2 regions of the Mesorhizobium sp. NZP2298 genome follow, and region 1 is predicted to be linked to the other one. Evidence: predicted binding sites of a transcription regulator. Region 1 holds the regulator's gene; the other holds the start of a gene.
What was found. The regulator PhoB, encoded in region 1, activates phosphate uptake and scavenging genes when phosphate is short. The targets are predictions, from matches to a motif close to TGTCATNNANCTGTCAT.
Positions count from the first base shown of each region.

Region 1 (4,679 bases):
GGCCTCGCCGACATTCTTGATCTTGCCGCTGTCGATGGCCGCCTTGAGCACTTCCATCGAGCCCGAGAACAGGAAATCGGCGTTCGGATCGGCACCCGAGCCCTTGATGAAGACATAGTTGCCTTCCGGCTTGACCTTGAACACTGCGCTGGCCTGCAAGCGGCCGACTTCCTTGTTGTCGAAGGTCAGGTAGAAGACGTCCTTGTTCTCGATCAGGCGGTCATAGCCGACGACCGGAATGCCTTCGTCCAGTGCCTTCTGCACCGCCGGGCCGATCGCCGAAGCATCCTGCGCCAGGATGATCAGCGAATTGGCGCCCTGCGAGATCAGGCTCTCGACATCGGTAAGCTGCTTGCCGGGATTGGACTGCGCATCGGCGGAAATGTACTTGTCGCCGGCGGCCTCGATCGCCTTCTTCATGGCGGCCTCGTCGGTCTTCCAGCGCTCTTCCTGGAAGTTCGACCACGAAACGCCGATAACCTTGTCCTTCGCCTGCGCGACCGACGCAAGCGTCAGCGACATGGCGACACCCGCCAGGATGGCGGCCGTGAATCTCTTCATGATATCCTCCCTGCGCCGCGTATGGCGCGACCAAACTGACCCAAAGGCCGGCACAGAGGCTCTATTTTTTCGAGCCTCAAAAAAAATACTGATCCATCGTCGGAACGCTGTCAACATCGATTCTGATGGATCTTGAGGTGTCGCGGACTTTTTTTCGAGCCCCGCAATAAATAAATGACAGCACCGGCCGCTTCTGCCAGTATTTGCCCCAGTTGCCGGCAGTGTTCGAGGGGCAGGAAGAACCGCGGCGACCGGGAGGATGTGGGAAAGTATGTCGGTCGGAATCCGCCACGACGATCTGCGCCGGCGCAACCGCGCCATGGTGATTGCGGCCGTGCGCCGGGCCGGCCAACCCTCGCGCACCGAGATCGCCGCGACCACCGGCCTCAGCCATTCGACCATATCGGCGATCTCTTCCGACCTGATCGGCGAAGGCATCCTGGCCGAGGGCAAGCCGAGCGAGGCCGGTACGCTCAAACGCGGCAGGCCACAGGTCGGCCTCGGCCTCAACCCGGAGGCCGCGGCCATCATGACCGTCGTGCTGTCGCTGAATTTCCTGTCCGTCGCCGTCATCGACTATGCCGGCCAGGTGATATCAGAGGAACAGCGCCGGCTGGACACGCTGACCATGTCGCGCGAGGCGCTGATCGGTGAATGCGTCGCCATTGTACGGCGCCGCCTCGAGGATCCCGATATCGACGTGCGCAGTGTCGCCCGTATCGCACTGGCGATCCAGGGCATAACCGACACCAAGGCCAGGGCCATGCTGTGGTCGCCGATCACACCGCAGACCGACATCGCCTTCGCCGACATACTGGAAGCCGAGTTCGGCATCCCGGCCACCATGGAGAACGACTGCAACATGATGGCGGTGGCGCTGCGCTGGCGCGACCCCGAACGCTACCGCGACGACTTCATCGCCATCCTTTTGTCGCACGGCATCGGCATGGGCCTGGTGCTGAAGGGCGAGCTGTTCACCGGCACCCATTCGTCGGGTGGCGAGTTCGGCCACATGATCCATCGGCCAGGCGGCGCACTCTGCCGCTGCGGGCGGCGCGGCTGCGTCGAGGCCTATGCCGGCAACTACGCCATCTGGCGCAATGCCAGGCAGCTTGGCGAGGACACCGAACCGGTCGCCGACGTCAGCGACACGCAGATGCGGGCACTGGCGACGACGGCACGGGAACGGGCCGGGCCCGAGCGCGAAGCCTATCGCAAGGCCGGCGAAGCACTGGGTTATGGCCTCGGCAGCCTGTTCGCGCTGATCGATCCCGCACCCGTGGCCATGGTCGGCGTCAGCGCCGCCGCCTTCGACCTGATCGAGCCGGCATTGCGCGAGGCGATTGCTCAGACCGCCGGCGGCCAGCACTCGAAATCGATTTCGTTCGACACCGAACCGAACGAACTCCCCCTGATCCGCGAGGGCTGCGCCATGCGCGCACTGACCTTCGTCGATCAGGAGATCTTCGCGCCGGGCGCGCAGGCAAGAGGGAGTGCTGGAAAGAGCGTTGCCTGAAACCCGCGCGGAACGCCCTGGACTTCCGGAAAGGCACGGCCGGGCGCCGTGACTGCGCGTCTCAACCGCTTGACTGAGCGTCCCAAACCATTGACGGCTTCGGCAATCGCGACATCCATGCCGTGTGATCGGAGCGACGCCGACGCAGGAGACAGTGGAAAGTCGCCGCGTGGACTTCCGTTGTCGCGGCATCATCTTTGCTGGTTTTCGCGGGCGTATTGATGTTTGCCGTTATTATCTTTCGCACTCGCGCCGGCTGAGCGCTCCTTTAATCCTCGCGGATCGCGTAGCCTGCCCCACGGATGGTGCGGATGACGTCGGGCATGCGGCCATTGTTGACCGCCTTGCGCAGGCGGCCGACATGCACGTCCACGGTGCGTTCGTCGATATAAATCGTCTCACCCCAGACATTGTCGAGCAACTGGCTGCGCGAGAACACGCGGCCGGGATGGCGCATCATGAATTCCAGAAGGCGGAATTCGGTCGGCCCGAGCCGGATCTCGCTCTTCTTGCGGTAGACCCGATGCGATTCACGGTCGAGCACGATGTCGCCGACCTTGAGCACGCTGGACAGCACTTCGGGCTTGGCGCGGCGCAGCAGCGCCTTGACGCGCGCCATGAATTCCGGCGTCGAGAACGGCTTGACCAGATAATCGTCGGCACCGGTCGAAAGGCCACGCACGCGGTCGCTCTCCTCGCCGCGCGCCGTCAGCATGATGATCGGCAGCCGTTCGGTCTCGGGCCGCATTCTTAGCCGGCGACAGAGTTCGATACCGGACACCGCCGGCACCATCCAGTCGAGCACCAGAAGATCGGGCACGTTTTCCTGCAGCCGGATTTCGGCTTCATCGCCGCGGGTTACCACCTCGACCTGATAGCCTTCCGATTCCAGATTGTAGCGGAGGAGCACGCCGAGCGGCTCCTCGTCCTCCACCACCATGATGCGTGGTGCGATCATTGACTGGTCACCTCTAAAGCAATCCCGGGAAAAATATGTAACGGTTTTCCATCCTGAATTGCGTGAAACAAAGAGATAGAGCGGTTCGGCGTTTCCGCGAAACGATGAACCGCTCCAACGCTCAAGCCGCCGGCGCCGACATCGCCGTCTCGTCCTGTTTGGGGCGGTTGGCGGGCAGTTGCGTGCCGGTCAGGACATAGTACGCGTTCTCGGCGATGTTGGTCACATGGTCGCCGATGCGTTCGAGATTCTTGGCGCAGAACAACAGATGCGTGCAAGCGGTGATGTTGCGCGGATCCTCCATCATGTAGGTCAGCAGCTCGCGGAACACCGAGGTGTATTTGACGTCGATGCGTTCGTCGTCGGCGCGCAGCTTCGCAAGCGCGGCGGCATCGCGCGCCGCATACTCCTCGATCACGCCCTGCACCTGGATCAGCACCAGCTGCGCCATGGCGTCGATGGAATGCGACAGGTCGCGCGGCGTTGCGGTGAGACCGACGGTGCCGACGCGCTTGGCGATGTTCTTGGCAAGGTCGCCAATGCGTTCGAGGTCGCCAGCCATGCGGATCGACCCGACGACATGGCGCAGATCGTCTGCCATCGGCTGGCGCTTGGCGATCAGCGTGATGGCGCGATCGTCGAGTTCGCGCTGGCGCGCATCCATGATGGCGTCGTCGGAGACCACGCGCTGTGCCAGCGCGTTGTCGGAATTCAGCAGCGCCTTGGTGGCGCCGCCGACCATCGAGCCGGCGAGATCGCCCATGTCGCTGATCAGCCTGCTGATCTGTCCGAGATCCTCGTCGAAGGCTGCGACTGTGTGTTCGGCCATGATCCTGGTCCTCGTAATGCGTGCGATCAGCCGAAGCGGCCGGTGATGTAGTCTTGCGTGCGCTTCTCGCGAGGCGACGTGAAGATCTTCTCGGTGCGGTCGAACTCGACCAGTTCGCCCAGATACATGAAGGCGGTCTGCTTCGAGACGCGCGCCGCCTGCTGCATGTTGTGGGTGACGATGACGATCGTGTAGTCGGCCTGCAGCTCGTCGATCAGTTCCTCGATCTTGGCGGTCGACAGCGGATCGAGCGCGGAGGCCGGCTCATCGAGCAGGATGACCTCCGGCTTCACCGCCACCGTGCGGGCGATGCACAGCCGCTGCTGCTGGCCGCCCGACAGGCTGAGGCCGCTGGCATTGAGCTTGTCCTTGACCTCGGTCCACAAAGCGGCGCGCTTCAGCGCCTGCTCGACACGACCGTCCATCTCGGCCTTGCTGATCTTCTCATAGAGCCTGACGCCGAAGGCGATGTTCTCGTAGATCGACATCGGGAAGGGCGTCGGCTTCTGGAACACCATGCCGATCTTGGTGCGCAGCAGGTTGAGGTCCTGCGAGCGGTCGAGAATGTTCTGGCCGTCGAGCAGCACCTGGCCCTCGGCGGTCTGCTTGGGGTAGAGCTCGTAGATGCGGTTGAAGACGCGCAGCAGCGTCGACTTTCCGCAGCCGGAAGGGCCGATGAAGGCGGTGACGCTGCGCTCAGGCAGCGACAGCGTGATATCCTTCAGCGCCTTCGATTGGCCGTAGTAGAAGTTGAGGTTCTTGACCTCGATCTTGGCCTTGGCCGCCGCCTCGGCGGCGATCGTCATGTCTGGAGA
Region 1 covers NZ_CP033365.1:1,516,106-1,520,784, reverse strand. Annotated here, with positions in the region: gene xylF (D-xylose ABC transporter substrate-binding protein) at 1-561, opposite strand, end outside; gene EB231_RS07375 (ROK family protein) at 833-2,077, shown strand; gene phoB (phosphate regulon transcriptional regulator PhoB) at 2,346-3,035, opposite strand; gene phoU (phosphate signaling complex protein PhoU) at 3,157-3,864, opposite strand; gene pstB (phosphate ABC transporter ATP-binding protein PstB) at 3,891-4,679, opposite strand, start outside.

Region 2 (4,679 bases), 2.0 Mb from region 1:
TGGAATTGCTTTGGTCCGATCATGTTCTCAAAGCTCCCGGAATGGGGTATTGATCCTTGGGGCGTGGGGCCCGCATATCCTTATCAGATATGGACAAGCCGGGGGGATCATGTCCGATATTCCGCTGTTTTCCGAGCGCCTGAGCCGGCGCGCGTTTCTTGGTGCGTCCGCTTTGGGTGCGGCCTCCATGGCTCTTTCGGCCTGCACCACGACGGATGTGGCAACGCCGCCGCCGCCGGTGGCCGCGGCGCCACCCGATGCGGCGTTCGGCGATGCCGCAAGCATGTACGCGGCGCGCACCGATGAGGGTTATCAACTGCCGGCAATCCCGGTGGCCAAGCTCGATCCGAAGTTCGTGCGCCAGATCGTGGCCGACCCGACCGGAGAGAAACCCGGCACCATCGTCGTCGATGTCTCCGAGCACTTCCTGTATCTGGTGCGCGATGGCGGCAAGGCCATCCGCTACGGCGTCAGTCTCGGCAAGGCCGGTTTTGGATGGACCGGCAGCGCCGTGGTGCAGGCGAGGAAGAAGTGGCCGGTGTGGACGCCGCCGCCGGAGATGATCCAGCGCCGGCCGGAACTGGCGAAATACAAGGACGGCATGCCGCCCGGCCCGCAGAGCCCGCTGGGCGCCCGCGCCCTCTATCTGTTCCGTGACGGCAAGGACACGATGTACCGGCTGCATGGCACGCCGGAGTGGGATTCCATCGGGAAGAATGCCTCGTCGGGCTGCGTGCGCTTCATGAACCAGGACATCATCGACCTCTACAGCCGCGTCAACGGTCCCGCACAGGTCTTCGTCCGCCCGAACCTGTCGGCCGCCGGCAAGATGATGGCCGTGTCGAGCAGGACGGCCGAGCCGATCGATGCGGGCGTGCCGAAGGACGCGGAGTTCCTGAAGTAGGCGTCCTCACGGTCAGCCGTTCGAGGTCGCTCAGGCGGACGCGCCGGGCGCGCCCGCCCTTTGTATGCGTTACTTCTTGGCGAGGCCGGGAAGCGTGACCTGATAGACCAGGAACATGGTGTCGACATTGGCGCCGTCGTCGGCCTTGTAGGGCGCGCCGACCTGGAAACCGTCCTGGGCGAGGAAGTCGTTGTCATTGGCGACGAACAGGAAATAATCGTCGGGCAGCTTCGGATCGAGCACGCTCGCCAGCGACATCGCTTCCCACTTCTCGGACAGGTTATTGTGGTCGTTCGGGGCGCCATTGTGCAGGCCGAAGCGGCCAAGCTCGGCATTGTCGTTGACGTCGATGAACGGGGTCAGCTTGGCCGGCGTCACCGACGGGTCGAGTACGCCCTTGGGGGCGAGCGGCTTGTCCGCGGCGTCGAAAGGACCGCCGGCAATGTCGGTCGCGGCCGAGACATCGACGATGCTGATTTCGCGGTAGAGTGATGTATCGCCCTTCAGGCCCTGGCCGTTGCCGCTGTCGCGCGCCAGCATGAGGAACGCCGTGTCCGACAACGCCACGATCTCGCTTTGGGCGGCGACCTTGGTCTTGCCCTTGGCGTCCTTGAACACAGGCAGCGGCACGACATATTCGTGCGCCAGCTTGAGATGGGCGAGATCGGAGGCGTCATAGACCAGCGCCCGTGTGTTCTGCCGGGTCGAAGGTGAATCGCCGCCGTCCTGCCTGGTCGCCGACTGCAGCACGGCGATCAGGAACTTGCCGTCCGGCGTCATCGCCATGCCTTCCAGGCCCTGGTTGTTCTGGCGGCCGGTATCGGGATCCTTCGGAGCGGGTTCGGCGGCACCTGGACCGGGATTGTCAGAGGAGAAGTTCGGCGCGCCCTTGCGCATCGGCACCAGCGCCGCCGGCGGTTGGGTCGCCGACATCAGACGGCCTTGCGCGGAGAACCGGTAGATATTCGGGCCATATTCATCGGAGATGAACATCGAACCGTCGGGCAGCCGCACGATCGCCTCGTTGTCGAGGGCGAGCTTGCCGTTGGTGGCGGCGGGCAGGATCGGCATGTCGCCAGCCGCGGCACGCACATCCGACAGCGGATCGAGGCCGCTGGCATCAGTGCCCTTGTCGTCGGTGAGCAGCAAGGTGTCGCCAAGCGTTGCCTTCACGCCTGTCTGCTCCTGGCCAGCGGCACCCGGTGCTGTCGGCGTGAATTCGATGTCGATGGTGTTAAGGCGCGGCCGGTAGTCGGTGGTGCCGGCGACATTGTAACCGCGATCCGGCAGCAACCAGAGCGAACCCTTGTAGGTGCCCGCGTCATGCGTCCAGCCGGCGGCGTCGATCGACATGCCGGAGCCTGAGCCGAACGTCTCGACGAACTTGTCGCGCTGTGCCGCCGGGATGCGACCGACGCCAACCAGGCCCTTGTTGACAAAGCTGGTGGCGCCGACGGTCGCGGTGCTGTCGGCGAGCGCCGGCGTCAAGGCGGTGAACAAGGCCAGCGCGACGCCGAGCGAGACGGTTCGGTGCAGGTGTTTCATGGATAGTCCTCTTGGTGGCGGATGTGCCGGAGCGGCCGAAGAACGAAAAAGCTCAAGGAGGCGGCACATCGATGATGCCGCGTGCCGTCCCCCGAAAGCGGTCTACGGCGCGAACATGATGCTTGCGTGACAGCGCGGCACGTATGCCCGCCGGCGTGTTCATTGCCCTGTGAGGACATGCGCTCGAGGCGAGAATTTGATCACTGCCGCATCCATTTGGGTGGGCAAGCGCAGTACTAGACACTTATGTACAGCGCGTATATGGTGCGGCTTCTGACGGACCGGGAGGAAAGCCTTGAAGCCGCATTATCGCGCAGTGGTCATCGGGGGTGGGGTGGTCGGCGCCTCGGTGCTCTACCATCTGACGCGATTCGGCTGGTCCGATGTGGCGCTGATCGAGCGCGCCGAATTGACGGCCGGTTCGACTTGGCATGCGGCGGCCGGATTTCATGCGCTCAATGCCGATCCCAACGTCGCGGCGCTGCAGGATTACACCATCAATCTCTATCGCGAGATCGAAGCCGAGTCCGGCCAGGACATCGGCCTGCACATGACCGGCGGCGTCAATATCGCCAGCGACCCCCAGCGCTGGGAGTGGCTGAAATCGGCCTGGGCGGTGTTCCAGTCGGTCGGCATCGAAAGCGCGCGGCTGGTGACCCCGGAAGAGATCAAGGCGATCTGCCCGATCGTCGATGTCGCCGGCGTACTCGGCGGCCTGCATGATTCCAACGAAGGCCATCTCGACCCCTACGGCACGACACATGCTTATGCGGGCGCCGCGAAGAAGCGCGGTGCCGAGGTGATCCTGCGCAACCGTGTCGTCGAGTTGAAGTCTCGCGCGGACGGCCACTGGGACGTCGTCACCGAACAGGGCACAATCGTCGCCGAGCATGTCGTCAACGCCGGCGGGCTGTGGGCCAAGCAGCTCGGCCGCATGGCCGGCGTCGACCTGCCGGTGACGCCGATGGAGCACCACTATTTCATCACCGAGGACATTCCGGAGATCGCGGCACTTGACCGGGAAATCGGCATCGCCGTCGACCTCGACGGCTTTTCCTACCTCAGGCAAGAGCGCAAGGGCGTGCTGCTTGGCGTCTACGAGCAGAACCCGAAGCACTGGAACATGGACGGCGCGCCTTGGGATTACGGGATCGAGTTGATCCCGGAAGACATCGACCGCATCAGCCCGGAACTCGCCAAGGCGCATGAGCGCTTTCCCTGCCTGGCGAGCGCCGGCATCCGCAAATGGGTCAACGGCGCCTTCACCTTCACGCCCGACGGCAACCCGATCGTCGGACCGGTGCGTGGCCTTAAGAACTACTGGGTCGCCTGCGGCGTCATGGCGGGCTTCAGCCAGGGCGGGGGCGTCGGCAAATCGCTGGCCGAATGGATGATTTACGGCGAGCCGCAGGCCGACATTTTCGGCATGGACATTGCCCGCTACGGCGCCTTCGCCGCCAATCGCGAATATCTGAAGCAAACGACGCGGCAGTTCTATTCGCGCCGTTTCGTCATGACCTTTCCCAATGAGCGCCTGCCAGCCGGCAGGCCGCTGAAACGCCCTGGCGCCTATGACGGCATGAGTGCCGCGGGTTGCGAATGGACGGCATCGTGGGGGCTGGAAATCCCGGCCTATTTCGCGCCGATGGGTTTTCGCGAGAACACCACGCTCAAGCGCTCCAACGCCTTCGACATCGTCGGCGACGAGGCGCTGCAAGTCCGGCGTGCCGCCGGCCTCGTCGATATCTCGGCCTATTCACGCTATGCGGTGTCCGGCGCGGATGCGGAGGCATGGCTCGACCGGCTGCTGGCCTGCAAGCTGCCGACGGCGGGACAGGCGCGGCTGGCGCCGATGCTCGGGCCGGACGGACGGCTGAAGGGCGACCTCACCGTGATCAATTGGGGCAGCAGTGACTATTGGCTGATGGGTTCCTACTATCTCAGGGAATTCCACATGCGCTGGTTCGAGAGCCAGGCAGGAGAGGGCGCCGCGGTCACCGACATTTCCGACGCGACGGGCGGCTTCCTGCTGACCGGGCCGAATGCGCGGAAAATCCTGGAGCGTACAACACATCAGGACGTCTCCGTCGCCGCACTGCCGTTCATGGCGTGCGGCGCGTTCGACATCGGCATGGTGCGGGCGCGGGTTGCCCGCCTCTCTATCGCCGGCGAGCTCGGCTTCGAGATCAGTTGCCCGGTTACCATGCATGCCACGCTGCGTGACACGCTG
Region 2 covers NZ_CP033365.1:3,531,903-3,536,581, forward strand. Annotated here, with positions in the region: gene EB231_RS17080 (L,D-transpeptidase) at 110-904, shown strand; gene EB231_RS17085 (esterase-like activity of phytase family protein) at 974-2,449, opposite strand; gene EB231_RS17090 (GcvT family protein) at 2,745-4,679, shown strand, end outside.
Region 2: a site for PhoB is predicted at 2,565-2,581, ahead of EB231_RS17085 (esterase-like activity of phytase family protein). Genes of this name have one in related genera too.